DNA from 3 places in the Paenibacillus cisolokensis genome. Region 3 is predicted to be linked to each of the others. Evidence: a T-box and tRNA genes for the amino acid it is inferred to sense, from the RefSeq annotation. Region 3 holds a T-box; the other regions hold tRNA genes.
What was found. The T-box of region 3 lies ahead of leuS (leucine--tRNA ligase). A T-box ahead of a tRNA ligase gene usually reads a tRNA of that ligase, here a tRNA-Leu.

Region 1: it has a tRNA-Leu gene. The T-box ahead of leuS (leucine--tRNA ligase) is inferred to sense a tRNA for this amino acid. The anticodon was not compared.
Region 2: it has a tRNA-Leu gene. The T-box ahead of leuS (leucine--tRNA ligase) is inferred to sense a tRNA for this amino acid. The anticodon was not compared.

What each region holds. Positions count from the first base shown of each region.
Region 1 covers NZ_JBCNFP010000052.1:12,498-22,496, reverse strand. Annotated here, with positions in the region: gene ABEV74_RS08925 (ABC transporter ATP-binding protein) at 1-1,615, shown strand, start outside; tRNA gene ABEV74_RS08920 (tRNA-Leu) at 1,726-1,812, shown strand; gene ABEV74_RS08915 (PadR family transcriptional regulator) at 1,865-2,152, shown strand; gene ABEV74_RS08910 (bifunctional transcriptional activator/DNA repair enzyme AdaA) at 2,287-2,856, shown strand; gene ABEV74_RS08905 (methylated-DNA--[protein]-cysteine S-methyltransferase) at 2,873-3,475, shown strand; gene ABEV74_RS08900 (TFIIB-type zinc ribbon-containing protein) at 3,500-3,901, opposite strand; gene ABEV74_RS08895 (hypothetical protein) at 3,944-4,162, opposite strand; gene ABEV74_RS08890 (hypothetical protein) at 4,312-4,632, opposite strand; gene ABEV74_RS08885 (xanthine phosphoribosyltransferase) at 4,712-5,281, opposite strand; gene ABEV74_RS08880 (YkvI family membrane protein) at 5,438-6,496, shown strand; gene ABEV74_RS08875 (glycosyltransferase family 4 protein) at 6,556-7,686, opposite strand; gene ABEV74_RS08870 (DUF2164 domain-containing protein) at 8,152-8,406, opposite strand; gene ABEV74_RS08865 (PhzF family phenazine biosynthesis protein) at 8,452-9,264, opposite strand; gene ABEV74_RS08860 (GyrI-like domain-containing protein) at 9,315-9,764, opposite strand; gene ABEV74_RS08855 (HAD family hydrolase) at 9,898-9,999, opposite strand, start outside.
Region 2 covers NZ_JBCNFP010000052.1:23,205-33,203, forward strand. Annotated here, with positions in the region: gene ABEV74_RS08930 (ABC transporter ATP-binding protein) at 1-1,519, opposite strand, end outside; tRNA gene ABEV74_RS08935 (tRNA-Leu) at 2,016-2,102, opposite strand; gene ABEV74_RS08940 (divergent polysaccharide deacetylase family protein) at 2,335-3,129, shown strand; gene ABEV74_RS08945 (N-acetylmuramoyl-L-alanine amidase family protein) at 3,126-3,857, opposite strand; gene ABEV74_RS08950 (YqzE family protein) at 4,016-4,258, shown strand; gene ABEV74_RS08955 (hypothetical protein) at 4,217-5,143, opposite strand; gene ABEV74_RS08960 (YqhG family protein) at 5,299-6,240, opposite strand; gene ABEV74_RS08965 (DEAD/DEAH box helicase) at 6,237-8,048, opposite strand; gene ABEV74_RS08970 (adenosylcobalamin-dependent ribonucleoside-diphosphate reductase) at 8,336-9,999, shown strand, end outside.
Region 3 covers NZ_JBCNFP010000063.1:52,358-62,356, reverse strand. Annotated here, with positions in the region: gene ABEV74_RS11360 (ComEC/Rec2 family competence protein) at 1-112, opposite strand, end outside; gene ABEV74_RS11355 (deoxycytidylate deaminase) at 312-842, opposite strand; gene ABEV74_RS11350 (homocysteine synthase) at 891-2,180, opposite strand; gene ABEV74_RS11345 (ComEA family DNA-binding protein) at 2,262-2,930, opposite strand; gene comER (late competence protein ComER) at 3,077-3,916, shown strand; gene leuS (leucine--tRNA ligase) at 3,961-6,396, opposite strand; T-box leader at 6,461-6,717, opposite strand; gene ABEV74_RS11330 (PKD domain-containing protein) at 6,852-9,999, opposite strand, start outside.

The sequences.
Region 1 (9,999 bases), on a different contig from region 3:
AGAGCTGCTGCGCTTCTTTCTTCCCGAGTTCAGCGGCATTCTCCGTCTGTGCTGGATTTATTTCGGGCTGATTCTCGTTTCGGCGGTATTTTCCTACGGACAGCGGTACTATTTGCAGGCTGCGGCCAACCGCATTATCCGCAAATTGCGCATCGATGTTTTCGGCCAGATGAACCGGCTGCCGATCCGCTATTTCGACAATCTTCCGGCCGGAAAGGTCGTCTCGCGGATTACGAACGATACGGAAACGATTCGCGAGCTGTACGTGACGGTATTGGCGAACTTTTTTACGGGCACGGTCTATATGGCGGGAATATTTGCGGCTTTGTTCATCCTCGATGTCCGGCTCGCGGCCATATGCCTGTTCATTATCCCGGTATTGGTCGTCTGGATCTATATTTACGGCAAAGCCGCCAAACGGTACAACCATACCATTCGCTCGACGATCAGCGAAATTAACGGCAGAATCAACGAGTCGATTCAGGGCATCCCGGTCATTAAAGCTTTCCGCAAGGAACGGATGATGGAAGAGGAGCTCGAGACGTTCAACAACAAGCTGTTCGACTTCAAAAACCGGCTGCTTAGTCTGAATGCGCTGACCGGCCACAATCTGGTCGGCGTCATCCGGAATATCGCATTTGTCTCCTTGATCTGGTATTTCGGAGGCGTTTCGATAAGCGGGCCGCAAGATGCCGTGACGCTTGGCGTGCTGTACGCGTTCGTCGATTATTTGAACCGTCTGTTCAATCCGATTGTCGGCATCGTGAATCAGCTGCCCAATCTGGAGACGGCGCTGGTATCCGCGGAGCGTGTATTCGTGCTGATGGACGAACCGGGTGAAGACGTATCCGATCAGGTAATGGCGCGCTATAAAGGCAACGTGAAATTCGAAAACGTCTGGTTCGCATACAAAGAGGACGAATATGTGCTGAAAGGCATTTCGTTCGAAGCGAAGCAAGGTCAGACGGTTGCGCTGGTCGGTCATACGGGCTCCGGCAAGAGCTCCATCCTCAACCTGCTCTTCCGTTTCTACGACGTCGAAAGCGGCAGCATCAAGATCGACGGCGTCGACATCCGCGACATGCCGCGGCAGACGATGCGCCGGCATATGGGCATCGTGCTGCAGGACCCGTTCTTGTTCACGGGGACGATTGCGTCCAACGTCTCGCTGAACGACCCTTCGATCTCCCGGGAACAGGTGGAGAAAGCGCTGCGTGACGTAGGCGCGGACCGGCTGCTCGGCCAGCTTCCCAAAGGAATCGACGAGCCGGTTATCGAGAAAGGCGGAACGCTGTCCGCCGGTCAGCGGCAGCTGATCTCGTTCGCCCGCGCGCTGGCGTTCGACCCGGCCATTCTCATTCTTGATGAAGCGACCTCGAATATCGATACGGAGACGGAAGCGGTCATTCAGAACGCGCTTGAAGTGGTCAAAAAAGGCCGCACGACGTTCGTCATCGCCCACCGGCTGTCGACCATCAAGAGCGCCGATCTGATCTTGGTGCTGGACCGGGGCGAAATTGTCGAGCGCGGCGATCACGACACGCTGATGAAACGGCGCGGCAAGTACTATCAGATGTATCAAATCCAGCAAGGCGAACTGGCGTCGACCGTTTGATGACGGCAAAAAGAAATTATTTATTCAAATTAATGCTTGACTCGCTACTTTTATTTGTGATATATTATTTCTGTTGACATCATTACTTCCCACACGGAAGCGAGTCATCTGCGGTCGTGGCGGAATTGGCAGACGCGCTAGATTCAGGTTCTAGTGGTGTAACAGCCGTGGAGGTTCAAGTCCTCTCGACCGCACCATATTCACATGAACTGCTCGTAAAATTGTCCTTGCGGCGATTTACGAGCTTTTTTGTTTGCCCAGGCGAAAAAAATCGCTATTGATCATGGAATAGTAGGCTATGAATTGATGAAATCGGTCCGGCTATCGTTCCCGGATGTTTACGAAGGGACGATCTACACCATATTGCGTCGGCTGAATGCCAGCGGATATGCCAGCATAACGAAAATCGAGTCTCCGAACGGCCCGGCCCGAAAATATTATCATCTGACGGAAGAAGGTCAGGCATATTTGAACCGGATGATCCGGGAGTGGAAGGAACTGGTCGAAAACGTTGCCGCTATTGGAATCCGGGTATGAGCAAATTACCGCCATGTTCCCGAAGCGAATATCAGGCAAAATGATTCATCGATTTCGTTATCTTGCTTTTTCATTCCAAAATGCGCGCATAATCGGCCTGCATGGGGTATACTTGTTATCGGAGGCGAACGAATATGCAAGAGCCTGCACCTGCAACAGACGAGCAGTGGCAAGCGATCCTCAATAATGACGCTTCTTACAACGGCCAATTTTATTATGCTGTCAAATCGACAGGCATTTTCTGTTATCCGTCCTGCAAATCAAAACCGCCGAAAAGAGAAAACATCGGCATTTATTATTCGGCCGAACAAGCGCTAACCCGATATCGCCCTTGCAAACGGTGCAAACCGACAGGACAGCGATTGCCGGATGAAGAATGGATTGCCGTCGTAACGGAGTACATCGAACGGAACTATGGCGAAAATTTAAAGCTGGAACATCTTGCAAACATTTGCCACGGTACGCCGTATCACCTGCACCGTACATTCAAAAAGGTGAAAGGAATGACGCCCGCAGCCTTCATTCAACAATTCCGCATCGATAACGCCAAGGACTTGTTGAGACGCACCGATAAAACGGTCGCAGAAGTCGGCGAATGCGTAGGTTTGCCGAATACGCCCTACTTTATTACGCTGTTCAAAAAAATGACCGGCTATACCCCGGAAAGCTACCGCAAAAGGCATAAGCAGCACGCTAACCTGTAAAGGAGGCGATGAATGAATGGCACCGGACAACGGATTCATCTACTGGTCGTTACTTGCTCATGAGGAATGGAAGCTGCATCTCGCCATGACGGAAGGCGGGCTTTGCTTCGTCGGTTCAAATAACCAGCCGTTCGAGGAACTGAAAGATTGGGCATCCGCCCGTTATCCAGGCAGAACGCTGGTTCGGGATGACGAATCGCTGCGTCCCTACTCGACTGAGATCGTCGAATATTTGCAAGCAACACGCCAATCCTTTTCGTTTCCGGTTGTTTTACGGGGAACTCCCTTTCAAGAAGCGGTATGGAACGCACTTCGCCAGATTCCGTACGGACAAACCCGATCTTATTCCGATATCGCGCTGCACATTCAGAAACCGGCTTCGGTTCGCGCAGTAGGCGCCGCAATCGGGGCAAACCCCGTTTTAATTACCGTACCTTGTCATCGCGTCATCGGCAAAAACGGAGCGCTTACCGGTTACCGGGGCGGCCTGGACATGAAAACAAAATTGCTGGAACTGGAACGGACCCTATCGCCTCCCTATACTTGTGGGCCATTTGAATCGATCGGTTCGTCTCCTCCTAGGCCAAACATGAAAAAACCGCGAAACGCCTTGATTTGACAAGGCTTCTCGCGTTTTTTTTCTCTAGTCGAACAGATCGCCGAGGACATCGAGCACGCTTTTTTTCTTTTTATACGGATAACCGTGCTTGTCGTATTTCGATTTGCCGTGTCCGTAATGATGGCCGCGTTGATCGTAACCGTATCCTTGCTGGGGCGTCCCATACCCCTGCTGGGGGCCGTAGCCTGGGGGCGGACCGCCGTACGGAGCGTGTGGCGCCGCTCCCGGAGCCGCTTGCGGAGGCCGATCGTACGGCTCCTGCTCCATTCGCCCGATCTCTTCCTGCAGCTCGTGCACGCCGCGCATCAGCTTGTCCAGCTCTCCCCGGTCCAGCCACACGCCCTTGCAATCCGGGCATACGTCGATCATGACGCCGTTTTTCTCGACTTCGCGCATGCGCACATCTTCACAAACCGGACATTTCATCGCAATCCCTCCTCGCTTTCACGCCCTCTTTCCTTATACGGCTCATTCGTCAAAAGGATTCGCCCGTTTTTCGGAAGCCGGCTGATAAATATAGCGTCTGCTCACTTTGACGACACGGCGGTTTGGTTTGCGGATGACGACCGACTCGTCGTCCCAGGCCACCACGATGCCGAGCACATCGTTGCTCTCGATGCCGTCCCGAACGACCCGAACCGTTTCGCCGCTTTGCCTGAACCGATCCAACTGCTCTTCGCTAACCATGCTCTTCCTCCATCTTGTAAATGCATCCCCATTGGCAAAAGGCCCCCACATCGCGCCTGACGCTTGCGATATGGGGGACTGTCGCGATTTACGCTGCCGGTCAGCGGCAGCATGGTCGAAGTGTTGCATTTTGGGAGTCTGTGCGCGAATCAGCCGACATGCTCCTTCGTGTCGTTCGTTTCATACCATTCGTCCAGCACGCGGGAAGACATGACGCGATTCGAAACATACTCCGCCTGCTTGTCCGTAAACTGGTGCCGCCATTCGATGCCAAGCTCTTCGCAAAGCTTGACGACCGTCAGCAGCTCGGACCAGGCTACGTAACGCTTATACCAGAAGAACTGCGGATGCTCGATCATATAAGGGTACAAATCGTCGAATTCGGTGTGCTTGCAATCCAGCGCACGCTCGAAGTGAATTTTGGCATCCGACAGTTTGGACTCAAAAAACTCGCGGTTTGCAATAGCCATTTTGTGCGCCTCCCCTCTACTTACTTTATATTATAAAGGAAATGATCCGGCAGCGAAAGATCGATCAGCCGCCGCCCGTTCAGGCAAACGTGATGGTTCCGTTGTCGAGCGAGGCGATTTTGACCAGCGAATCGACTCGGATTCCTTGTTCGCGCAATGTTCTCGCGCCGGATTGGAACGTCTTTTCGATGACGACCCCGATTCCTGCCAGCTCGGCGCCGGAGCGTTTAATAATTTTAATGAGCCCCCGGGCCGCGTCTCCGTTTGCAATGATGTCGTCAATGAACAATACCCGGTCCCCATCGTGAAGAAACTTTTTGGACACCATAATGTCGGTCACGATGCCTTGCGTAAAAGAGGGTACCCGTTCGCAATACGATTCCGGATCGGCGATGAGCGTCTTCTTCCGGCGCGCGAACAGCAGCGGAACGCCAAGCGCCTGAGCGGTCGCGAAGGCGATCGGAATGCCGGACGATTCCAGCGTGACAACCTTCGTGATCTTCTCCCCCTCATAAAGCCGGGCAAATTGCTGCCCCATCTCCGTCGTCAATACCGGATCGACCTGATGATTCAGCAGCGCATCCAGTCTCAACACATCGCTGCTGATGACCGACGCCTCCTGTAAAATTCTCTTCTTGAGCGTCTCCATATGACCCCTCCACACAAAATCTTATTCGTTACATTACCACAGCCGGCGGAACTTTCGCAAGCGCGGAGCAGAAGCCCGAAAATGCCGGCTTGTCATGCCCGTCCATTCACGGACATACCTTGTATAGTACAAGGCTTTCGAAAGCGGGGGCGGGAAATGAAAAGGACGGGCAAAGTATTGCAAATCGCATTTACCTATATCGGCACGATCGTCGGCGCCGGGTTTGCGACAGGGCAGGAAATTTTGCAGTTTTTCACCCGTTTCGGACATTGGGGGACGTTCACCATTGCGGTGGCGACGCTGCTGTTTATCTGGCTCGGCACCAAAATGATGGTGCTCGCGGGAGAAATTCAGGCCAAGTCTTACGAGGATTTGAACAAAGCGCTGTTCGGCGAGCGGGCCGGCCGCCTCGTCAGCCTTTTTATGATGGTCATTCTGCTCGGGGTCATTGCCGTCATGATGGCGGGAGCCGGATCGATCTTTTACGAGCATTGGAACATCTCGTATGTCTCTGGACTGCTCATTACGATAGCCGGCTGTTATGTGCTGCTGCGCAAAGGCATGAAATCGATACTGACCGTCAACACCATTGTCGTACCGCTTATGCTGCTGTTTACCGTGATCGTCCTGGCCGACGCAATCGCATCCCCCGGCTCGAGCCGATGGTTGACGATCAAGACCGATCTGTCGCCGTGGGCAGCCTGGGCTGCGCCTTTTCTGTACGCCGCCTTCAACTTGTCGATGTCTCAAGCCGTTCTCGTGCCGCTCGGCGCCCAGATCGGCGACCGGAAGACGATTGTGGCGGGGGCCTGGATTGGCGGAATCGGGATCGGCTTTATGCTGCTCGCCGGCCATATCGCCTTGTCGATGCATATGCCCGGCGTTCAGCAATTCGCCATCCCGATGGGCGGCATTGCCCGCGGGCTGGGCCAGGGCTTGCAATGGATTTATACCGCTTTGATCTTCGCGGAAATTTTCACGACCTTGATCGCCGACATCTACGGCCTGTCGCTGCAGTTGCAGGAACGGCTGAAATGGCCGCGCAACTTGCTGACGGCGATCATTCTCCTGATCTGCTTTTTTGCCAGCCGGATCGGCTTCGAGCCGCTATTGTCCACCCTCTATCCGCTGTTCGGCCTCTTCAGCCTCGGGTGGCTTGCCTTGATCATCCGGCAACGGACGGAAGCGAAAGGGACGCCTCCCGGGCGCAACTAGTCGCCCAAGAGACGCCCCTGGAAGCGGTCCGGCAAACGAATGGCCCGGAAAACCCGGTGTCAGGAACCGGGCTTCATCTCCGCGTACACCTGCTTCAGCTGGTTAATAACGCGTTGCAGCGAATATTCTTTCTTCGCTCTTTCCCATGCCGAGCGCGCCAGATTATAGCGGAAGGCCGGATCGGTAACGACCTTCACCAGCGCTTCGCATAACGCGTCGGGATCGTCGGGCGGAACGAGCAGTCCGTTCTCGCCATCCGTAATTTGCTCCGCTATCCCCCCGACATTCGTTCCGACGAGCGCCAGCCAACAAAGCGCCGCCTCGGCAAATACCGAACCGAACGCTTCCGCCCGGGAGGGAAGCACGAATACATCGAAGAACGGCATGAATTGTTCGGGGTGCAGCATATAACCGTAAAAAATAATATCGTCGTACAGACCGAGCGACACCGCGAGCTGCTCCAACTCTTTGCGAATCGGTCCGTCGCCGATAATATGGAGCATGAACGGATGCCCCTGGCTCTTCAGCTTGGCGCAGGCATGCAGCAAAACGTCGAGCCCTTTGGCGGGAACGAGACGGCAAACGGTAATGAGCTGCGGCACTTCGTTCTCATGCGCAACCGGCTTGAACCGTCTTTCGTCGAAGCCGTTCGGGATGACCTGAATGCGCTCAGCATCCTGTACGTAAGGAGCCAGGTACGAGCGGAACGAATGGGAAACGGTCAGCAGCCGGTCGGCCTTCGCCTCCAGCTCGCCATAGAGCGACGTCAAAAACCGGTGCGCGGCATCGCCTTCGCGGATTTTGCCGTTCAAAATCAGCTCGCGTTCGTAGCTGGAGTGGATCGTCACCGCCAGCGGCGTATCGGGAAAAAGCCGTTTCATGGATAGCGCGGCGATCGGATGATGGGCATGAATGAGGTCGTAATTTTGCTGGATACGCAGCCGTGTCCACCACAAATAGTCGCGAAACGTCTGCATATATTTGTCGACGACCGGATCGCCGGCAAAAGCGGCCGCATCGAACGTTTCGAATGCAATTTCCTCATGCCCTTTTCCTCTGACCCGCTTGGGCAAAGAGAACAAATCCATCTTCCAGCCTGCCTTATTGAACCGCTCCCGGATGTACGGAACCATGGACGACACCCCGCCGGGCTGCTCCGGCGGAAAAAACAACGCTTGCAGGATGTTCAAAAGCTGACCTCCTAAAGACTTTTCGAAGAAAAGTCGCTTCGTAAGCATAAGCTTAGACTTTGCGGAGCAAAGTCACTTCGTAAGGATAAGCTTAGACTTTGCGGAGCAAAGTCACTTCGTAAGGATAAGCTTAGACTTTTCGAAGAAAAGTCACTTCGTAAGGATAAGCTTAGACTTTTCGAAGAAAAGTCACTTCATAAGCATAAGCTTAGACTTTTCGAAGAAAAGTCGCTTCGTAAGCATAAGCTTAGACTTTGCGGAGCAAAGTTACTTCGTAAGCTTGAGTCCGGGCTTCGGGCTTGGCTATCGTGAAATCAAACGCTGTGCTGCAACCCGTTCCTTCATATATTATAAGACTTTGCCGCGAGAAAAAGTACCCCCGCCGCTGCCGGCAACTTGTTGTTCGCTTACGCCGCCGTCCCTGTTGCCGTTCGTTCGAGACGCCGCCTTCAAGCGGCGCCCGCCTTATCGCCTTTGCGCCGGCTTGATCCGCTTGAGCGCATACAGCTCGTCGTCCAGCGACTGGCTGCGTTCCGCGATCAATACGCGCGCGTCTTCCACACCCTGGTTGTACGCGTACGGACCGATCTCGCCGAGCATCCAGTCGAGCAGCTGCTCGGCAGCCAGCCGGCCGATCGTCTCCGACCTTTCTTCTTCAAAATAGAGCCTGATACGCTCGATTAGCGCCTCTTTCTCTTCGCGGGGCAGTTTGAATACCATACCGTTACTCGCCTCCCGACAATTCCCTGCAATACTTGCGGTCGGCTAGTTCCGCCCCGCGTCAAGCGCGAGCTCGCCTTTCAGCACTGTGACCGCTTCCCCGATCAGCTTCACTCTGTCGCCCGCGTCGATGACGCGCAAAAATCCTCCGCGGCTCGACGCCTGATAAGCGGTCATCTCCGTTCGCCTAAGCCGCTTGGACCAATAAGGGGTCAGCGCGCAATGGGCGGAACCCGTAACGGGATCTTCGGGCACGCCCAATGCCGGGTAGAACGCCCGGGAGACGAAATCGTAACCGGTCCCCGCATCGGCCCGCGCTGTCACGACGACGCCCCGCGCCGTCAACGCACTCAGCAGGGCGCTGTCCGGCTTCAATTCGCGCACCGCGCGCTCGCTTTCCACCTCTATGAGATAATCCATCCGGTTGCGTCCCGTAAAGCGCGGAATCAAGCCGAGCGCTTCAATCAATTCGTCCGGCGCCTTGTCCGGCGTAACCGGTTCGGAAGGAAAATCGAGCATGATCCCCTTGCCGTCCCGCACGGCGGTCAGCATGCCGCTCAACGTGCTGAAGCGCGCTGCCGCCTTGCCTTCCAGTTGTCCGGTTTCCCACAGGAAGTGGGCGGCGGCCAGCGTCGCGTGACCGCAAAGCTCCACTTCCGCTTTCGGCATAAACCAGCGAAGCGAATAATGGTCCCCTGCCGGAACGAGAAACGCCGTCTCCGACAAATTCATCTCCGCCGCAATAAGCTGCATTCGCTCGTCGTCAAGCGGCTTCTCCGTAAAACAAACAGCTGCCGGGTTTCCTTTGAAAGGCTCGGCGGTAAACGCATCGATAATATGAATCGTACCGTTATTCATAACTTCTCCCCTTCGGGCGTCCGCTTGGACGGCCCGGACTTCTTCATCGATCACTTGATTGGAATATACAATTCAACCGGCACTTCTTCCAGATGCTCGTCGATATAGAATACTTCGATCGAAACGGCATTCTCCAGCTTTTCCAGCTTCATCTCTTTCATCCATATGAACAACTGGTCGTAGGCTTCTCCGATTCGTTTATTGGTGCAAGTAGTCATCGCATAGCGATGCTCCGGGATGGTAAACTGCACCATGCCCGGCGGGACAACTTCCAAACGGCGCGTTTCATAGCAGGCCCAATAGGTGGCGAATACCTCGTTGCCGAAATATGGGCTGTAGAGCGCGGGCGACTTGATTGCGGAGCCGAGCTCGTGTTTTCGGGCGATAAACTCGGTCTGCAAACGGATCGCCTCGTCCGGAAGCGTCGAGAACGGCCCGCAGTAACTGATACCGACCAGGTTTATAGCAGGTTTGTTCACGATCGTGCATAGATCCAACATGCTTATCCCCCTTCGTACAGTTCGCGAGGCATGTACGCCATGAATGGCGCTTCTTTCTCAGTTTATCACGATTGTCCGCCAATGGCACAATTTTAAAACGGATTTTCCTACATTTTTTTCAATTCATAACAAATTACAACCAACCGATCAATTCCCGAAGACTCTTCGTTTTGCGAAGCGGCACCGCCGAAATCGCGTTGTCCCAGGGCTGATTGCGCTCAAACCAGACCGTATG
Region 2 (9,999 bases), on a different contig from region 3:
CAGCGGATAGCGCGTCGTCCAGTATGAGAATGTCCGGATTGGCGATTAGCGATCTTGCGATTGAGACGCGCTGCTTCTGGCCTCCCGACAACGCTACACCTTTCTCGCCGACCAACGTTTCCAGCCCGTTCGGCAGAAACGCAAGATCTTTTTTGAACGCCGACATGGCCAGCGCATGATCCAGTTCGTTGTCCGTCGCATCGGAGGAACCGAACAAAATATTGCTTTTCACCGTCCGGGAGAACAAAAACTGCTCCTGCGGCACATATCCGTACCACGATTTCAGCCGATCCATATCGATCCGCTCGATGGGCACGCCGGAAATGGTGATCGAGCCCTGGCCGGGCGGATACTCACGCAGCAGCTGCTTGATCAGTGTCGATTTGCCGCTGCCGGTCCGTCCCGCAATGCCGAGCGTCTGTCCCGGCTCCAGCACGAACGACACGTCTGTCAAATTGTCGGCGGACGAGGAGGGATAGCGGAACGTCACGTTCCGGAATTCGATCCTGCCGGGCCGTTCCACCGGCTCGGTATTCTCGCGCTCAGGCTCGGGCACATCCGGCTTGTATCCGAGCGTTTCGTAGACCCGGTCGAGCGAAGCGTTGCCCCGCTGCATGATGTTGATTAATTCGCCGACGGCGAACATTGGCCAGATCAGCATTCCGAGGTAGACGTTAAAGGCGACCAGCGCGCCGATCGTCAACTCATTGTGAAACACCAGATACGCGCCGTAACCGAGGCCGATCAAGTAACTGACGCCGACCAGCACTTTGATCGTCGGTTCGAACAGCGCATCGATGCGAACGACGGCCAGATTTTTGTGCAGCACGTTTTGCGTGACGTCGGCGAACTGCTTCTCCGCAGCCCGTTCCTGGGTGAAAGCGCGAATGACCCGGATGCCCGAGACCGTCTCCAGCACGCCGTCGTTCATTTCGCCGAACGCATCTTGCGCTTCCGTGAAGCGCTTGTGAATCCATTTGCCGTAAATGCTGACCAGAATGGCCATAATAGGCAGCGGCAGAATGGCCGCCAGCGTCAGCTTCCATGAGACCAGCACGGTCATCGTCACCAGCAGCGTCGCCATCCACAGCGTCGAATCGAGCAGCGTCAGAATGCCGAATCCGGCCGTCATCGATACGGCTTGCAGATCGTTCGTCGCCCGGGCCATCAAGTCGCCCGTCCGGTTCTTCTCGAAGAAAGTCGGCGTCATCTTCAGAAAATGGCGCATAAGCCGCGAACGCAGCATCCGTTCCACCACGAACGAACCGCCGAACAATTTATATATCCATATATAGGAAATGATGTACACGCCGATCGTAATGCCCGCCAGCTGCAGCAGCGTTACGGTGATCTTCTCCCATGTCATATCGTTCAGCTGAATGGCGTCAATCGAACGGCCGACAAGCATCGGGGGAATGATCTCCAATATTCCCGCAATCGTAAGCAGCGGAATGGCGATCGCGTACCGTTTCCACTCCAGCCTGAAAAACCAGCCGAGTTTTTGCATTACCGAAATCATCAGAAACTCTCCTCTCTCGAATTGCGACAACGGTTCGGCAGGGGCGTTTTGCGAACAAAAAAACACACCGCCCGGAAGCGATGTGCTTTGCTCTGCATAGCAAAAGCGCATGCCACGGTGAACCGTGACATGCGCCTGAATACTCGTTCGGAGTTTACGCGAAACGAACAGCGGTCGCGTTATCCTCTGTTCGAATCCGATAGATCCGGAGTCAGGGCCGTCACGTTAGGGAGTATGAAATTGCGGGCCGAATCGTGAAGATGCCCTAATGAAATAAATACGTTGATCGCTTTCATGACAGTCCTGCTCCTTTCTGTTAAAGTCAAATGGATATAAATGCAAGTTACCACAGTATCTTCAATCGTGTCAATTGTTTTTTTCGATTTGGCATAAACGGTTTTGAATTTCTGCAACAAAAAAACCTTCAACCATGAGTGTCCGGTCAAGCGGAGCGGATCAGGTTGAAGGCTTGTTCGTCATCGTCTGGGATGCAATATGGTGCGGTCGAGAGGACTTGAACCTCCACGGTATTGCTACCACTAGAACCTGAATCTAGCGCGTCTGCCAATTCCGCCACGACCGCATATCGTATCGCAATCACGATAGTTATCTTAGCACGCGCTCCGGCGGAACGTCAAGCGACGGAACGAAGTTCTAATTTTCAGTCAATATTTGCCGTTCTGTTGGCGGATTTCTCCTTACCGCGGCTACATATTTTGCCCGTCTGACACAAAGAATGAGGAGGAAAACAAGGTACCGAAAGGAGCTATGGCGGGATGAAACGGAAAGCGCAAAAATGGGGAAAAGCAACGATTATGGCGGCATGCGCCGCCTTCATGCTCTTCGCCGCTGTTTTCCCGGCCGATGCGGCGCCAGCCGGCGTCAAAACCGGCAAGGAAACCGGCGTCCGCAAACGGATCGCTCTTGTGATCGACGATTTCGGAAACGGGATGTCCGGGACGAAGGAAATGATGGCACTGCCGGTCAAGTTCACGGTCGCCGTCATGCCGTTTATGCCCACCTCGAAGGCGGATGCGGAGGAGGCTCACCGGCTCGGACACGATGTGATCGTCCATATGCCGATGGAGCCGGTGCGGGGAAAGAAGGAGTGGCTCGGACCGGGCGCCATTACGACGGATCTTGACGACAGCGAAATCCGCAGGCGGGTGGAAGCGGCGATCGATCATATTCCGCACGCGATCGGCATGAATAATCATATGGGATCGAAAGCGACGGCCGACGAGCGCGTCATGCGCATCGTTCTGACGGTGTGCAAGGAGCGGGGGCTCATCTTTCTCGACAGCCGGACGACGGAACATTCGGTCATTCCGAAGCTGGCGGCCGAAATCGGGGTGCCTTATGCCGTCAACAACGTCTTTCTTGACAATTCGTATAAGCCGGCCTATATCGCCAAACAGGTTAACGTGCTGGTCCGGCAGCTGCAATCCCGGAGCGATTGCGTTGTCATCGGTCATGTCGGCCCTCCGGGACTTTACACATCTAAGGTCCTGCGCAGCTCGTTGCCGGAACTGCAGCAGACAGCCGATTTCGTTAAGCTGCCCGACATCGTGCGCGGACTCCCGGCTTTTCCCGACGGATTGCGTCTTTAGTCCTGTTTGGCGGCCCGCTCGCGATACTGGCGAATGCCGGAGACGATCGCCTGGGCGATCGCCGTTTGCTGCTGCGGGTCGGTAAGCATGGCGCGGTCTTCGGCATTGGTGATAAAGCCCATCTCCACGATGACGGCCGGACGCTTGACGCTGTTAAGCAGATAGAACGGCTTGCCGAGCTTCGGCTTCGCATGCGTGCCCTGCTGCCGGTTGAGCGCCTCCTGGATGCATGTTGCTAGCTTGACGCTTTCCTCGTTGTCCTGGTGAAGCACGAGCGGACCGCGTTTGTTTTTGTTTCTGCCGGCGTTGACGTGCAGGCTGACGAGTATTTGCACGTTGATTTCATCCGTAAGCTGTCTTCTTTGGCTCAGATCGCGCCGGTGCCGCGAGCGGCTCGCATGCCAGCGGTTGTCGTCGCTCAAGGCGTAATCGCCGGTCCGATTCAGCACGGTCGGAATGCCTTCGCTGTTAAGAAGCAGGTAAACCTTTTTGGCGATCGCGAGATTGATGTTTTTTTCCAGCACGCCGCCGTAAGAAGCCCCGTCGTCAATTCCGCCGTGTCCGGCGTCCAGCAGTACTTCGGCCGTCGGAAGCGCCCGTTTGTAGGAGGGGGGATCGGAAGCATAGGCCGGATGAACAGACAGGGCCGCAATCATCTGAGCGATAAATATTGCGCTAACGCATGCAAGGAACCGGCGAAACGAGGAACGATTCATCGATAATGTCATAACCTCCTGTGAAGGACCGGGATCGTTTTCTAAATATTGTGCGCAGCGGCAAGGAAGTCCATACGTGCGAGAGTTTGTTCGTTTGGAGAAGGCGCCGGGCGGGCACAATAGAATTATGGGAAACGGGAAATTTACGAAGGAAAAGGGAGGCATTAACGATGGCGGATGCAGATGAGTATATCAAATATATAACGGAACGATTCGTGCAATATATCGAAACGCCCAAGGAAGAAAGACGCCGGAGCCGGTCCGAAGCCAGGTCGGCAAGAGAGCCGTGGCATGTGCGCTGGTTCGGAATGGCGCCGGCATCGATCGCGATGTGGTGGAACAATCGGCGTTGGCGTTCGTTCAAGGACAAATTATCGGTAAAATTCCCCTTCAGACAGAAGCAGGTCAAATAAGACGTTTCGCGTTCCTTCGCCTTCAAGCGTAATGTAAGTATGTTCGGTCGTGCCGTCGGACCATTGGTCGTAACCGACGACAGCCCATACGAAGCGGGTCGTATTCCGGTACAGCTCTGCGGTGTACCGGATTTCCGCGCGCTTGTCCAGCATTGCGGGCAGCAGATGCCGTTCACTTGCCGCCAGCGGCGATCCGGTCAGCCAGGGCATCCGGTCGTACCTTTCGAAAGAAGCGTTGCGGCGGACGGACACCTCCCAGGCCGGTCGGGGCTTGTCGATGGCGGTATCTTTTACCGTTTCGATCGTCGCCGTTCCGATCGACGCTGCGGCGGAAACGCCGTTCGGCTCGCCCGCTTCGCTCACGGCTTTGCCCAGCAGCTTGTCGTCGATCGGCAGCGTTTCCCCGCTCATCGCATCGGCGTACAGAACGGCGCCATCCGGCTTCGTAATATGCCAGACCGCCAGCAAAGGATGATAATAAAGCGGTACGGCCTTATAGCGGCCGATTCCTTCCTTGCTCATTCCGTGTCGAAGAACAGCGGAATCGAACAGCGGATGGGGGCCGGAGCCGTACTCGACAAGACGGTACGGTTCCGCTTCGCGGTCCGTCGCTTCCACAATCAGATAGCCGGTAATTGCCGGACCGTTCTTGACGGTTACGTACCAGCTGTGTGTGCCGGGACCGAGCGGCGAGATGCTATAAGCGGCCGATTTCCACAATTCGTAGCCGCTTTCGGCGGACAAAGCCTCGATCCATTGGCTTACCTGTTCATGCAGCGTTGCCGGTCTGGCCGCGCTTGCGGCCGGCGGCATCGATCCTGCGGCGGCGAGAAAGATAAGGGCGGCCGCATAGGCGGGCACCCATTTGCGCATCGTTTGACTCAAGGCTCGTTCATCCTCCCGTTTTTTCGTCGTGACGGACGATGTACCGTCCATTGTAGCGGACAAGCAGGGAAAAGAGTGTAGGAACCTGTCACGTCCGGCTGCCGCATCGACGTTCTATTTTTGCCGGATTGCGCAGGAAAACGTCTAATGTGGACTTATCCGATCCCTTCCAGATGAAAGATACCGCAATTTATGACGGATGCCGTCACTCTCGGCTCGTACTGCCAGCGGATTTCTTCCTTCCGCCGCTCGTACTGTTCGGCGATCGCCGCCTTTGACTCCTCCTCGGCGCCGGCGATCAGCGGTTCGTAGTAATGCGCGACCTGCGCCAGTTCCTCTTTCAGCCGCTGCGAAGCTTCTTTGGCCCATTCGTAATCGTAACCGCGCAGTTTCTTCTCCAGCGAGCCTTCAATCGCGGCCAGCGCCTTGCCGAGCGTCAATCCGTTCTTCGCCAGATGAATGTTCGGAGGCAGGCGCGGCGTCATCCGCAGATTGACGAGCCGTTCATGGAACCGTTCAACGAATTGGCCGGTCGCGAGCGAAACGCCGAACGAATGAATCTCTTCCCGCTTCCGGTCGGAAGCGAATTCGACCTTCATATTGACGCCTAGCCATGCGGTGTAAGGCGTCGATTCCAGCGGGTGGCGGCTGCGCCGCTCCGGCTCCTGGAACAGACAGACGAAGCGGCCTCCCGCCCGGGCGGCGCCAAAAATTTGCTCCAGCCGCTGCGAGCCGAAGTGAAGCACTTCCTCGGGGACGCGCGCCGGCGCCGCGGGCGAGCCGTGCACGAAGCCGAGGGAACGCGCCATTGCGGCGTCGGCCGCCGCATCCATGACGGAGCGGCCCGCATGGTCCGCCGGTGCGGCATTGGCGTTCGTTTCATATTTCGACTTGTCCGTAATGAATCGGAACGTCATCGTCTCGGGCTCCGCGCCGGTACGGTCTACGAAGCTCCAGTAGTAGGGACGGTTCGTCAGGATACGGTCGGCTTCAGGCGACAGCTTGACCGTGAAGTGGGCCGGCGATTTTTCGATAATGTGGCAGCCGGTCGCATCCAGATAACGTTGGACGAACCGGTGAATTTGCTTCTCGTTCACGATCTTTCCTCCACCTTCCGCCCGGCTTTCCGCTCCGGCCCAAGGAGGGGGGGAGCGTCGCCGGACCGCTCCGCTACCTGGACTTCGCCGCGAATCCGGTTCAGCGACGAGCCGAGCGAATCGATGCCCGCGCGCAAATCGCGGCTGTTGTCCGATTCCAGCATGAGGCGGGCAAGCTTGTGCTCAAGCGATTGATCGTCCTGCTCGAACCGTTCGAGAATATGATCCAGGTCGCCGATGACCATCTCGAACAGATTGATTTTCTCGTGAAGCAGGTGGACGATATGCTCTTCGATCGTGCCGAGCGTGCACAGGTTGTAGATTTTAACGTCCTTCGTCTGGCCGAGACGGTGAATCCGTCCGATCCGCTGCTCGACCCGCATCGGGTTCCACGGCAGATCGAAATTGATAATATGGTTGCAAAACTGCAGATTGATGCCCTCGCCGCCCGCTTCGGTGGCGATCAGCACTTGCGCCTTGCCCCGGAACAGGTCCATCATCCAGTCTTTTTTGCCCCGGTTCATGCCGCCCCGGTACGGCACGGCGGTCAGGCCGTGCGTCCGGAAAAATTGCAGCAGCGCTTCCTGCGTCGCCCGGTATTCGGTGAAAATAATCACTTTATCGTTCATTTCTTTCACAAGCTCAAGCGCCTTCTCGGCCTTGGTGTTCGCCTTGATTTGGCGGATCACTTCCACCAGCTCCCATATTTTCGCCCGTATCGGCGAATCCTCGGCGGTCTTCTTGAACAGATTGACCAGCGTGACGAACACGGCGTCGCGGCTCGAGCATACTTCGCGCTGCAGCGTGACAAGCGACAGCATGCTGGACAAGTCGCCGCCGCTCTCTTCGTACCGCTCCCGGACAAACCGGGTGACCGCGTCGTAGAGCGCCTGTTCCTCCTGCGAGAGCAGAAGCGGCACATTTTTGACAAAGCGCTTTGTAAAATGAATATTACCCTCGCTGCGCCGGTTCCGAATCATCACCGAGGAGAGCGTCTCCTGCAGCTGGTCCTCATTTTTCGGCAGCCGCTTGCCGAGCACGAAATTGGCTGCGAATTCGCTTTGTCCGCCAAGCTGGCCCGGTTTGAGCAGCGTGATCAAATTGTAGAGCTCGTCCAGATCGTTCTGAACCGGAGTGGCCGTCAGCAGCAGGCAATATTTTTTGCGAAGCTGAATGACGAACTGATAGTTGCTCGTCTTTTTGTTTTTCAGCTTATGTGCCTCGTCGATAATGAGCATATCGTAATCCTGGCCGAGCAGCGTATCGCGATGGGGCTCGCGCTTCGCCGTATCCATCGAGGCGACGACGATGTCGTACTCCCAGGAGTACGCCCGCTTCTGGGCGACGGCCGGAATGCCGAACTTCTGATTCAGCTCCCGCACCCACTGCAGGACGAGGGAGGCCGGCACCAGAATGAGCGCCCGCTTCACCAGTCCGCGCACCATATATTCTTTCAGCACGAGTCCCGCCTCGATCGTCTTGCCCAACCCGACCTCATCGGCGAGAATGGCGCGGCCGCCCATTTCGTGCAGCACTTTGCGGGCCGTTGCCACCTGATGCTCCATCGGTTCGAAAGCCGGCAGGCAGCGCAGACATTGCAGCTCGTCGAAATCGGCGACACGTTTTGATTGCTCCGCCTCGAGCGCCAGCTGGTACAGCCCCCAGTCGTCCCAGGGGCCGTTCTTCTCAAGCCGCGACTGAAGCTCCTCGAACCAGGAACGTTCGCAGCGCAAATCGACGAGCGGATGCAGTTTGCGGACGACATAGGTATCGTCGGACCGCGGGGCGGAGGGAGGTGGAGGAAACATGTCTAGGCTAGCGCTCCTTTCAAGTGTCGTTTCATCATGTTTCCAGTATGGCCTTTCCGGAGGCGATTCATAAGAATTCGTTAAAAAAAGAGTGCGGACAAGCAAATGGAAGCTAGAGAGGGGGAGAATGGGGTTGATGGGCGAAAATCCCGAAAAATCCATATGAAGATCAATATATAGTATAGTATAATGAGAAACGCACACAATATATGGTGCCAAATTCATACAATGCCGTTAAAAAGATATGGTAATTAGCTTGACAAATGGGAGGCGGTTCGCTAGTGGAAATGGCGACGCGGAAGAGCCGGCTTGAAGGGCTGAGCGAAAAAATCTTTTTGGACCGTTATGCATGGAAAAACGCGGATACGAACCAGACGAAGGTCGGCGACGTGGTCCTCGTGCTGACGAAAGACGACCCGAAATTCCCGGCGAAGGAAGTGGGCGAAGTCATCGCGCGCGAAGGCCAGACGGTGACGGTTCGGACGCGCAGCGGGGAAATCGTACAGTCATCGGTCGACAAACTGACGCTTACGATAGAGAAAACGCCGGAAGAAATGTGGGACCGCCTGGCGGCGGCGATGGCATCGGTGGAAGAAACGGAAGTGAAGCGGAAGGAATGGCGCGAGAAGTTCCGCTATATTCTCGACGACTGGAAGCTCGTGCCGGGCGGCCGGATTGCGGCGGGCGCGGGAGCCAGCGAAGAGTTGACACTGTTCAACTGCTACGTCATCCCTTCGCCGCATGACAGCCGGGGCGGCATTATGAAGACGTTGACGGAGATGACCGAGATTATGGCCCGCGGCGGCGGCGTCGGCATCAATCTGTCGTCCTTGCGTCCCCGCCGGGCGATCGTCGCAGGCGTGAACGGTTCCTCGAGCGGTGCGGTATCGTGGGGCGGCCTGTTCAGCTATACGACCGGCCTGATCGAGCAGGGCGGGAGCCGGCGTGGCGCGCTTATGCTGATGATTAACGACTGGCATCCCGATCTGCACGACTTCATTACGGTTAAGCAGACGATGGGACAAGTGACCAACGCCAACCTGTCGGTATGCGTCAGCAACGCGTTCATGCGCGCGGTCAAGGAGGATCTGGACTGGGATCTCGTCTTCCCCGATACGCAGGATCCCGAGTACGACGAGCTGTGGGACGGCGATCTGGAGAAGTGGCGCCAGCGCGGCAAGAAGATCGTGCACTACAAGACGGTTCGCGCCCGCGACATCTGGCATACGATCATCGAATCGGCGTGGAAATCGGCCGAGCCGGGCGTCGTGTTCATGGAATATTACAATCAGATGTCGAACAGCTGGTACTTCAATCCGATCATCTGTACGAATCCGTGCGGCGAGCAGGGGCTGCCGGCTTGGGGCGTCTGCAATCTGTCGGCGATGAACCTGTCGAAGTTCTACGATGAAGCAGCCGATGACGTCGCTTGGGACGAACTGTCCAAAGTGACGCGCTGGTCGGTGCGCTTCCTGGACAACGTCATCGACAAGACGCCGTACCATTTCCCGGAGAACGAGCGGAATCAGAAGAACGAGCGCCGCATCGGTCTCGGCACGATGGGGCTGGCTGAGCTGATGATCAAGCTGCGCATTCGTTACGGCAGCCCGGAATCGCTGGAATTTCTCGACAAGCTGTACGGCTTCATCGCCCGCGAAGCGTACCTAGCTTCCACGGAAATCGCCGCGGAGAAAGGCTCGTTCCCGGCATTCGATGCGGAGAAGTTCGTACAGAGCGGCTTCATGAAAAATATGATCGCCCAATATCCGGAAGTCGGCGAAGCGGTCCGCAACCGCGGCATGCGCAATGTGACGGTCATCACCCAGGCGCCGACAGGCAGCACCGGGACGATGGTCGGCACGTCGACCGGCATCGAGCCGTATTTTGCCTTTGAATATTTCCGGAAAAGCCGGCTCGGCTACGACAAGCAGCTGGTCCCGATCGCTCAGGA
Region 3 (9,999 bases):
GCGCCAGCAGCGCCCCGCACGCCAGCCATACCCCGGCGGCTTCCAGCGAAGCCGCGGACGCGCTTCCCGCGACCCAGCAAGCGGCAAACCATACGAGCGGACGGCGATTCAATTTGCATCCCTCCTTAACGGCGATTCCGATTTCGTTCCCACGTCGTGCAATAAAACGGCACGAACCGCCCTTATCCGGTCTTTCCAAAAAGAAAGAACCTCTCTTTGCAGCAACGTGCGAAAAAGAGGTTCTTCCTCATAACGGATATGGCTAATAACAGAAGGACACCGGTCCGAAACCGGCGGCCGGCCGTACCGGCTTACGAAATGACGTTCATCTCCGCCTGTCCGGGCGGCTCGTACGTTTCCAGGCAGCGGAACACGATGCCCTTCTGCTTCATCAGCTCGTTCACCTTCGCGCTGTCCTTCGGATAGGCGCGGTGAAACACGACCTCGCGAATCCCGCTGTTGGCCAGCATGTTCGCGCATGTCCAGCACGGCTCGTCGGTCACATAAACCGTCGAGCCTTCCCTGTCGATCCGGTCGGTGAACAGCAGCAGATTTTGCTCCGCATGGATCGTGCGGATGCAACGCTGCTTCTTCACCATCTCCTCCTTGCCGTCGACAATCGCCAGCTCATACGATTCGGCGATCATGCACCCGGCTTCCGAGCAGTCCGGAACGCCCATCGGCGCGCCGTTGTAGGCGGTGCCGAGCAGCTTCTTGCCCTGTACGAGCACCGCCCCGACATGCCTGCGCGGGCAGCGCGAGCGGGTCGACACCATATAGGCGATATCCATGAAATAAGTGTCCCAATCCTTGCGGGACGCGTCCTGTAGACCGGTTGCCATCTGCTGTCCATCCTTTCTGCCGCCGCGTCCCTTCGGCGGAACGCGGTATTATTGGCTCGCCTTGATCGCTTGTTCAAGGTCGTACAAAATGTCGTCGATCCCTTCCGTGCCGACCGACAGCCGGATCATGCCCGGCTCTACGCCCGTCAGCCGTTGCTCTTCCTCGGAAAGCTGCTGATGCGTCGTGCTGGCCGGATGAATGATGAGCGACTTCGAATCGCCCACGTTCGCCAAATGCGAAAACAGCTTGACCGAGTTGATCACTTTTTTGCCGGCTTCGACGCCGCCTTTGATCCCGAATGTCAGAATGGCGCCCTGCCCTTTCGGCATATACTTCTGGCCGAGCGCATAGGAAGGATGGCTGGGAAGTCCGGGGTAGTTGACCCATTCGACCGCTTCGTTCGTTTCCAGATACTGCGCTACGCGCAGCGCGTTCGAGCTGTGCCGTTCCATCCGCAGATGCAGCGTCTCCAGGCCCTGAAGAAGCAGGAAGGAGTTGAACGGCGACAGCGACGCACCCATGTCGCGAAGCAACTGCACGCGGGCTTTAATAATGTAAGCCAACGGTCCGAGGGCATCCGCATATACGACACCGTGATAGCTCGGGTCCGGTTCGGTCAGGCCGGGGAACTTCCCGCTCGCCTTCCAGTCGAACTTGCCGCCGTCCACGATAACGCCGCCGATCGACGTGCCGTGGCCACCGATAAATTTCGTTGCCGAATGGACGACGATGTCCACGCCGTGCTCGATCGGACGGCACAGATACGGGCTCGGGAACGTATTGTCCACGATGAACGGGATGCCGTTCTCGTGCGCGATCGCCGCCACCGCTTCCAGATCGATAATGTCGCCGCGCGGATTGCCGATCGTCTCGGCAAATACCGCTTTCGTCCGATCGGTAATCGCCGCCCGGAAGTTTTCCGGATTCGACGGATCGACGAATTTGACCTTGATGCCGAGCTTCGGAAGCGTGATCGCAAACAGATTGTATGTACCGCCATACAAGCTGGAGGCCGATACGATTTCATCGCCGGAGCCGGCAATATTCAGAATCGAGTATGTGATGGCTGCTTGTCCGGAGGAGACCGCCAAAGCGCCGACCCCGCCTTCGAGCGCCGCAATCCGCTTCTCGAAAACGTCGGTGGTCGGATTCATAATACGGGTATAAATATTGCCCGTTTCCTTAAGTCCGAACAGATTGGCCGCATGGTCCGTATCCCGGAATCCGTACGAGGTTGTCTGGTAAATCGGCACCGCGCGCGCCATCGTCGTCGGATCGATCTCCTGACCGGCATGAACCGCCAACGTTTCGATGGACAGTTTTCTTTCTTCTGACATGTATAACGCCTCCTTGATTCCTTCTGGTTTTTGGCTTATTTGCAGTAAAATGGCATAGAACTCCTATCTATTTTCTCATATTTATTTCCCCGCTACAACGCTTTCTTTCATCTTTTCGAGCATTTTCGGGCCAATTCCTTTTACCCGCAACAAATCGTCCACGGAACGGAACGGCCCGTTAGCCTCCCGATCCGCCACGATCGCTTGCGCCTTGGCCGGACCGATTCCCGGAAGCGCGTCAAGCTCCGTCACCGTCGCCCGATTAATATCGATTCTGCCGTCGCGACCGCCTGCCGGTTCGCCGTTGTCGGCTCCCGATCCGGCGCTGCCGGTTGCGCCGGCGGCACCCGGATCGGCATTCCCCGCAGCGGTCGGATCGGCCGGCCGGTCGTTTCGCTCCGGAACGCCCGCTTTCGGTGTTGCCGTTGCGGCCGCGGGTTCCATACTGCCTCCCGCCGCAGTCTCCTCAGCCGCTCCGTCGTTACCGGTCTCCCGCTGGCCGGCGGCGCTGTCCGGCTGCCCGGGCGACAAGCCCCCGGCGGCAGCCGCAGATCGTTCGCCCGCTTTGCCGTCGTCACTCTCCGCTTCCGCAAGCGCCGCCGCCAACGGCGCGTCAAGCCGGATCCAGCCGGCCGGCTCCTCCCCTTTGGTCTTCGTCATTGCTCCGATCAGCAGCGCACCCGCAATGAGCAGCAGCGCTGCGGCGGCGGCAAACCTGATTTTCCGATCATTCCATTTCATGGCATTCATAGCGACACGCTCCTTCGCAACAATTTCGTCAGACATTGCGGATTCGTCGTCATGATGAACGGGCCGGCATGCATAAAGTAGTATGAGAGGCGCGAAAACGGCCCCGGTGCCGGTCGCGCCGCTTAGCGCCGCAAGGAGGGATCGTCATGAATGTCGGATTCATCGGGACGGGGAGCATGGGCAGCCTGCTGATCGAAGCTTTCGTTTCGTCAGGCGCGCTGACTCCCGGACAAATCGCGGCCAGCAACCGCACCTATGCCAAAGCGGCACGGCTTGCGGCTTGTTACCCCGGCCTCAAAGCCGTCACCTCTAATGCCGAAGCGGCGATTGGACGAGACATCGTTTTTTTGTGCGTAAAGCCGCATGAATTCAAAACGGTCATCGACGAGTTGCGTTCCGTCGCGGCCCCGGAACAACTCTTCGTGTCGATAACAAGCCCCGTCATGATAAAAGTGCTGGAGGACCAGCTGCCGAGCAAAATCGCCAAAGTGATTCCAAGCATAACGAACCGTGTGCGAAGCGGAGCGTCGCTGTGCATCTACGGCACCCGTACGACGGACGAAGACCGTGCGCGGCTGGAGAACCTGCTCGGCTTTATTAGCGTGCCTCTGCACATCGACGAACGCTATACGCGCATCGTGTCCGATCTGTCAAGCTGCGGCCCGGCTTTCATCTCCTACGTGCTGCAATGCTTCGTAGACGCCGCCGTCGAAGAGACCGGCATCGACCGCGAGCAGGCGCTCGCCGTCGCCACCGCCATGCTGCGCGGCACGGGCGAGCTGCTTACCGCAGGCGGCATGACGCCAGAGCAAATTCAGCAGCGGGTCGCCGTTCCCGGCGGCATTACGGCAGAAGCACTTCAGCTTATGGAACGCGAGCTTGACGGCGTTTTCGGGCAGGTGATCCGGACGACGCATGCCAAGTTCAGGGAAGATATGGAAAGTATCGGCTTCTCCTTCTATGGCGAAGAGGTGAACGGTCTGTAACGAACGCCGGGCGTTCTGACCGCTCACCTCTTTAGGATGCTTTCCTAATTGGCGACAATATTGACAAGCTTGCCTTTGACCGCGATCACTTTACGGATCGTTTTGCCTTCGATCATTTCCTTGATTTTGTCCAAATCGAGCGCGATGCGCTCCATTTCGGACGTGTCGGTATCCGCGGGTATCGACAGCCGCTCAGCAATTTTGCCGTTCACCTGCACGACAATCTCCACTTCCTGGTCGACCGTCCAGGCTTCGTCGTAAGTCGGCCACGGCTCGTACGTAATCGTCTCCTTATGGCCAAGCTTCTCCCACAGCTCTTCGGCAATATGCGGCGCGAACGGCGAAAGCATCTGTACGAAGTTTTCCATCGCCTTGCGGGGCAGCTCATCCGCCTTGTAGGCTTCGTTCACAAAAATCATGAGCTGGCTGATCGCCGTATTGAAGCGAAGATTTTCGATATCTTCGGTCACTTTTTTAATTGTCCGGTGCCACGTCCGCTTGAACGCGTCGCTGCCTTCCCCATCGGCGATTTTGCCGTTCAGCTCGCCGTTCTCGTCCACGAACAGGCGCCATACCCTGCTCAGGAAACGGAACGTGCCTTCCACGCCGTTGGTGCTCCACGGCTTCGTCGCTTCCAGCGGCCCCATGAACATTTCATACATCCGCAGCGTGTCTGCGCCGTATTCATTGACAATGTCGTCGGGATTGATGACGTTGCCGCGCGACTTGCTCATCTTCTCGTTGTTCGTGCCGAGAATCATGCCCTGATTGACCAGCTTCCGGAACGGCTCCTTCGTCTCGACGACGCCGAGATCGTACAGCACTTTATGCCAGAAGCGGGCGTACAGCAGATGGAGCACCGCATGCTCGGCGCCGCCGATGTACAGGTCGACCGGCAGCCATTCCCGCTGCTTCTCCTTCGAGCAAATTTCCTTGTCGTTATGCGGATCGATAAACCGCAAGTAATACCAGCAGCTGCCCGCCCATTGCGGCATCGTATTCGTTTCGCGGCGCGCCTTCATGCCGGTTTCCGGATCGACCGTTTCCACCCAGTCGGTAACGACCGCGAGCGGCGATTCGCCCGTGCCGGACGGCCGGATTTGGTCGACGTCCGGCAGCAGCAGCGGCAGTTGATCCTCCGGAACGGTCTTCATCGTGCCGTCTTCCAGATGAAGGATCGGAATCGGCTCGCCCCAATAGCGCTGGCGGCTGAACAGCCAGTCGCGCAGCCGGTACGACACTTTGCGGCTGCCTTTGCCGGTTTCCTCCAGATGCTTGATCATGGCGTCGATCGCTTCCGCGTTGTTTAGTCCGTTCAGGAAATCGGAGTTGACATGAGGGCCGTCCCCGACGAACGCTTCCTTCTCGATGTCCCCGCCTTGCACGACTTCCACGATCGGCAGGCCGAACTTGCGCGCAAACTCCCAGTCCCGCTGGTCGTGGCCCGGCACCGCCATGATGGCGCCCGTCCCGTAACCGGCAAGGACGTAGTCGGCGACCCAGATCGGCACTTTCGCGCCGCTTACCGGGTTAATCGCGTAAGCGCCGGTGAAGACGCCCGTCTTGTCCTTGGCCAGATCGGTCCGCTCGAGATCGCTCTTGCGGGCGGCCGCTTCGCGATAGGCGTTTACCGCGTCGCGCTGCTCGTCGGTGACGATGACGTCCACCAGCTCGTGCTCCGGCGCCACTACGCAGTAAGTCGCCCCGAACAGCGTATCCGGGCGGGTCGTGAAGATAACGAGCGAAGCGTCATGCCCGTCGATGGCGAAAACCGCCTCCGCGCCGACGGATTTGCCGATCCAGTTGCGCTGCATATCTTTGATGCTTTCGGGCCAGTCGAGCTCTTCCAGGTCTTCCAGCAGACGTTCGGCGTATTCGGTAATTTTGAGCATCCATTGACGCATCGGCTTGCGCACGACCGGATGGTTGCCCCGCTCGCTTCGACCGTCGATCACTTCCTCGTTGGCCAGCACGGTTCCGAGCGCTTCGCACCAGTTGACGGGAACTTCCGCTACATAGGCGAGCCCTTTTTTGTACAACTGGATAAAAATCCACTGCGTCCACTTGTAATAATCCGGATCGGTCGTGCTGAATTCGCGGTCCCAATCGTACGAGAAGCCGAGCGATTTGATCTGGCGGCGGAAGTTGTTAATATTTTTCACCGTAATGTCGCGGGGATGCTGCCCGGTATCGAGCGCATGCTGCTCCGCCGGCAGGCCGAAGGCGTCCCAGCCCATCGGATGAAGCACGTTGTAGCCCCGCATCCGCTTGTAGCGGGCGACGATGTCAGTAGCCGTATAGCCTTCCGGATGCCCGACATGCAGTCCGGCCCCCGACGGATACGGGAACATGTCGAGCGCGTAAAATTTCGGCTTGGACTTGTCTTCGCCGGTACGGAACGTCTTGTTCTCTTCCCAATACCGCTGCCACTTCGGTTCGATGACGAGCGGGTTATAGCCTTGATGCTGCTGTTGGCTCATGAAACGGGTTCCTCCTTCTAATCGTTCAAAACAAGCAAAAAGCCTTCCGTCCGTAGCGTTCGTCGCTAGGGACGGAAGGCTTGGCTTCCGTGGTACCACCCTAGTTAGCGCGGGGACATGCTTCGCCCCGGCTCACTCTTCGCCCTTAACGCGGGTCACGGCATGCTTGGACCGGACATACTCCATCTCATCGGACGGAATAACCGGCTTCGCATGCGGCTCCAAGGCGAGTTCGCGTCGTCCGCGGGTCCGGCTTGCACCTACCGCCGGCTCTCTGAGCCGCGCTGCAACGATACTACTGCTCCTCTTCTGCGCCAACTATGAAGCTATGCAAACAGATACTACGATTATAAAGAAGCGCCATAGCGCTGTCAAGGCATACCAGCCGTATGCCATTGCCGCTGCCGTTCCTGGAGGGGGCGCTGCATCTCCTGAAATCCGCCGCGCCTTCCGGCCTACTGCCGGCGGTGAACGCCGACCTCGCTGTATACGCTGCCGATAATGCGAATCGGCACGGTCGCCGTCTTGACGACGCCGTTCTGGTAACGGACAGTAAAGACGACGTTGTATGTCCCTTTGTCCAGCCCCTCCGTTAGCGAACTCCATTTGACATTGTACAGCTCGCCGTTATAGACAGTCGGATCGCCGGACGATTGGAGCCGCGCCGCCGTCTCCAGCAGTTTGCCGTCCAGCCCTTTGGCCTTCAGCTCGGCATCGACGCGGGCGACCGGAGCCGCGGAAGTTACCGCGCTGACGAGCAAAATTTCGCCGGCATAGAAGTCTTTCGGATGATTGGTCACTTCATGCCCCGCTTTCCGGTGAATCGCCTCCCATTCCGCGGTATGCCGGACATCCCCGACAAGCGTCAGCGGCAGAACGGTCACCGTCTTGGACACGCTATGCTGCAGTTGTCCGTCGGACACGGTCAGCGTAACGAGATAGCTGCCGGGCTTGGCGTTCGGAATGACCGGTACGGCCGTAAACGTCGATACGGTGCCTCCCGGATCGCGGATGTTCCAGTTATATGTCAGCTCGTCCCCGTCCGGATCGGACGAAAGATCGATCAGGGTGAGCGTGTCGCCCTCCCAGACCGGCTTCGGCATCCAGTCGAAATCGGCGGCCGGCGGGCGGTTCGTTTCAATATAGAAATATTTCGGCCCGCTCCAATCGCTCCATTCGTATCCGTCATGCGCCCGCACATTTACATAGAGCGTCGCGCCCTCGGGCAAATTTTGCGTCGGGACGAATTGCAGCGCGCTGCCGCCCCTCGTGTACGTATCCGCCACCAGCTCGCCGCCGAGCCGATAAATGCGCAGCTGATATTTTTGCTGCTCGTCTCCGTCCAGATCGACGAATGTCCAGCGGAACGTCGGCCTCAGCGTATCGAAGCGCGTCGGTTTGGACGGATCGGAGCTGGACGGCTGAACGACGGTGGCGGCAGGCTTCCGGTTATGGATTTGAATCTGCATTTCGTACTGCGCCGATGCGCCGGCCGAATCTTCGACAATTTGCCGGACAACGAAGCTTCCGACGCTGCCGAACGTTTTCGTCCATGACGTGCGCGACGTGCTGTGCAGCATGTCTGCTCCGCCGCCGCTTCCCGCGGCGCGGATGTAATATTCATGCGGCAAATTTTCTCTTCCGCCATCCTCCAGATCATAAGCGGTCGAATTGAACGTTACCGGCACTCCCCTGTACGTATTGACGGCGCTGGCCGTAAATCCGGGGACCGGCGGCGTATTCGGCGGCGAGAGCCGGCCGACGTCCAGATAGACGACCGTGTAATCCGACCAGGCGCCGTACTCGTCCTTGACCGCCATCCCGATTTCATAGCGTCCGATCTCCTGCGGGGACATGAGTTTGCCGGTTACATAATTCCCGCCCGGCGTCCGGTAATAATACTTCCTCTCCATAATCCCGCGCGTATGCAAATAGTCGATGCCGGTATTTTCATTCGAATAGCGGCTCGGACTTTCATACCGGTCCGGATCGTAGCTGCTGTCGTGCCATACCAGTTTGCCGGACGAATTTTGCTCGACGCTAAATAAGGATACCGGTCTCCGGTGTACGGTCACCTTGCGGGTAAACGGATCGGACAACTTCCGGTATTGCCCGAATACGTTCGACGGATGCCGGTAGTCCGGATGCGGATCGTCCCGCGCCTGCAACCGAACGACATAGTCGCCCACTTTATCGAAAACAAGCTGCTCGGAAGCGAACGACCGGTTGTGCAGGGCGGACACTCCCTGATTGTTGATGAACCGGACCGTATGCTGTATCGTCCACTCGTATGCGCCGGACATCGGATCGTTCTCGGGATCTTCGAAGCGGATGTTGCCGTAGCGCACTTCCGCCTTGGCCGTCACAGGGTCCCAGATCGCGTAGCTGTGCGACCATTCGTCCTTCAGCTGCAGCGCCCGGTACGCCAGCGGGCCGAACGAAACGAAAGATTTGTCCGCAAAATACCCGTACCGCCCTCCGGAAAAAGCGCTGTCGCTAACCGTAAACAACGGCGCCCCGTCAAGAAAAAGCTGCATTTCCGCGCCGATGATGCGGAGCTTGAACGTATAGTCCCGCTTGCTCTGCAAAGGATAGCTCATCGTCTTGAGCACAGTGCGGGTCCCGTTTACATACTTGGCAATCCGAATGTTCTTTCCGTCCGTTTCTGCCGCGTAACGGTTGCGCGAATCCTGCATCCGGAACGAAAGACCGAGCCACTCCGAATCGTAATCGGCATTTTCCATTCGGAAGGAAAAGAGCATTTCGACGTCGCCATTAATCGATGAAGGGGAATAAAACTGGCCGTTCGTAAAGGAACGAAACAGCGGCTGCGTCGTTGTCGGCGTTCCGACCGCCACATTCAAATAATATTTCGAATCGTTCTGGTTCCTGGGTTCTGTCATGTAAACATAAACACCGTCGCCGAAATATTCGCCGAAAATTTGTTCGTCGTAATTGTAGCAGTTGCTGCTGCCGAACGAGGCGACAAGTTGCCCGGCCGTATCGAGCACATTATTGTATCTGCCGCAGTTGTAGTCGTTTAAAAATCCGGTTCGATATCCGTCAATTGTCGTCGTAAAGCTTCTGTCCGCCTTCGAAATTTCCCCTTGCCAGTCGACCGTCATTTTCGTCCGGTCCGGCGTGCTGTAGTGATACTTCTCCATATCGTCGCCAGCCGATTCGCTAAGCCGCCCTTTGATCGTTCCGTTGGAAAGGTCGATCACATTGATCACTTCGGAAGAAAGCGGAATCCATCCGTCCCAATAGGTGCGGTATTGTTTGGCCAGCAACTCGCCCTTCAACGGATTGATCATAAGACTGTTAAACTGGTCGAGCTGAAACATCGAAGAAAACCCGCCTGCCGACGCCCTGTTCGGATATCCCGCTTCGGCAGGAGCCGTGAGATACGTTCTCCATGCCAGACTTAAATCGGGATTGTATTTGGTCACATTCAGATCCCAGTAGTAGTAGCTGCCATTCAGAATTCTTACCCCCTCATAAGCGTAAATCGCTCCTGTCGGATCGGTAAAGAACGGCTGGATGGATACGTAAGGATTGCCTTCTACGACCCAATTGTAGGATCGGATGGCCGGCACTTTCCAG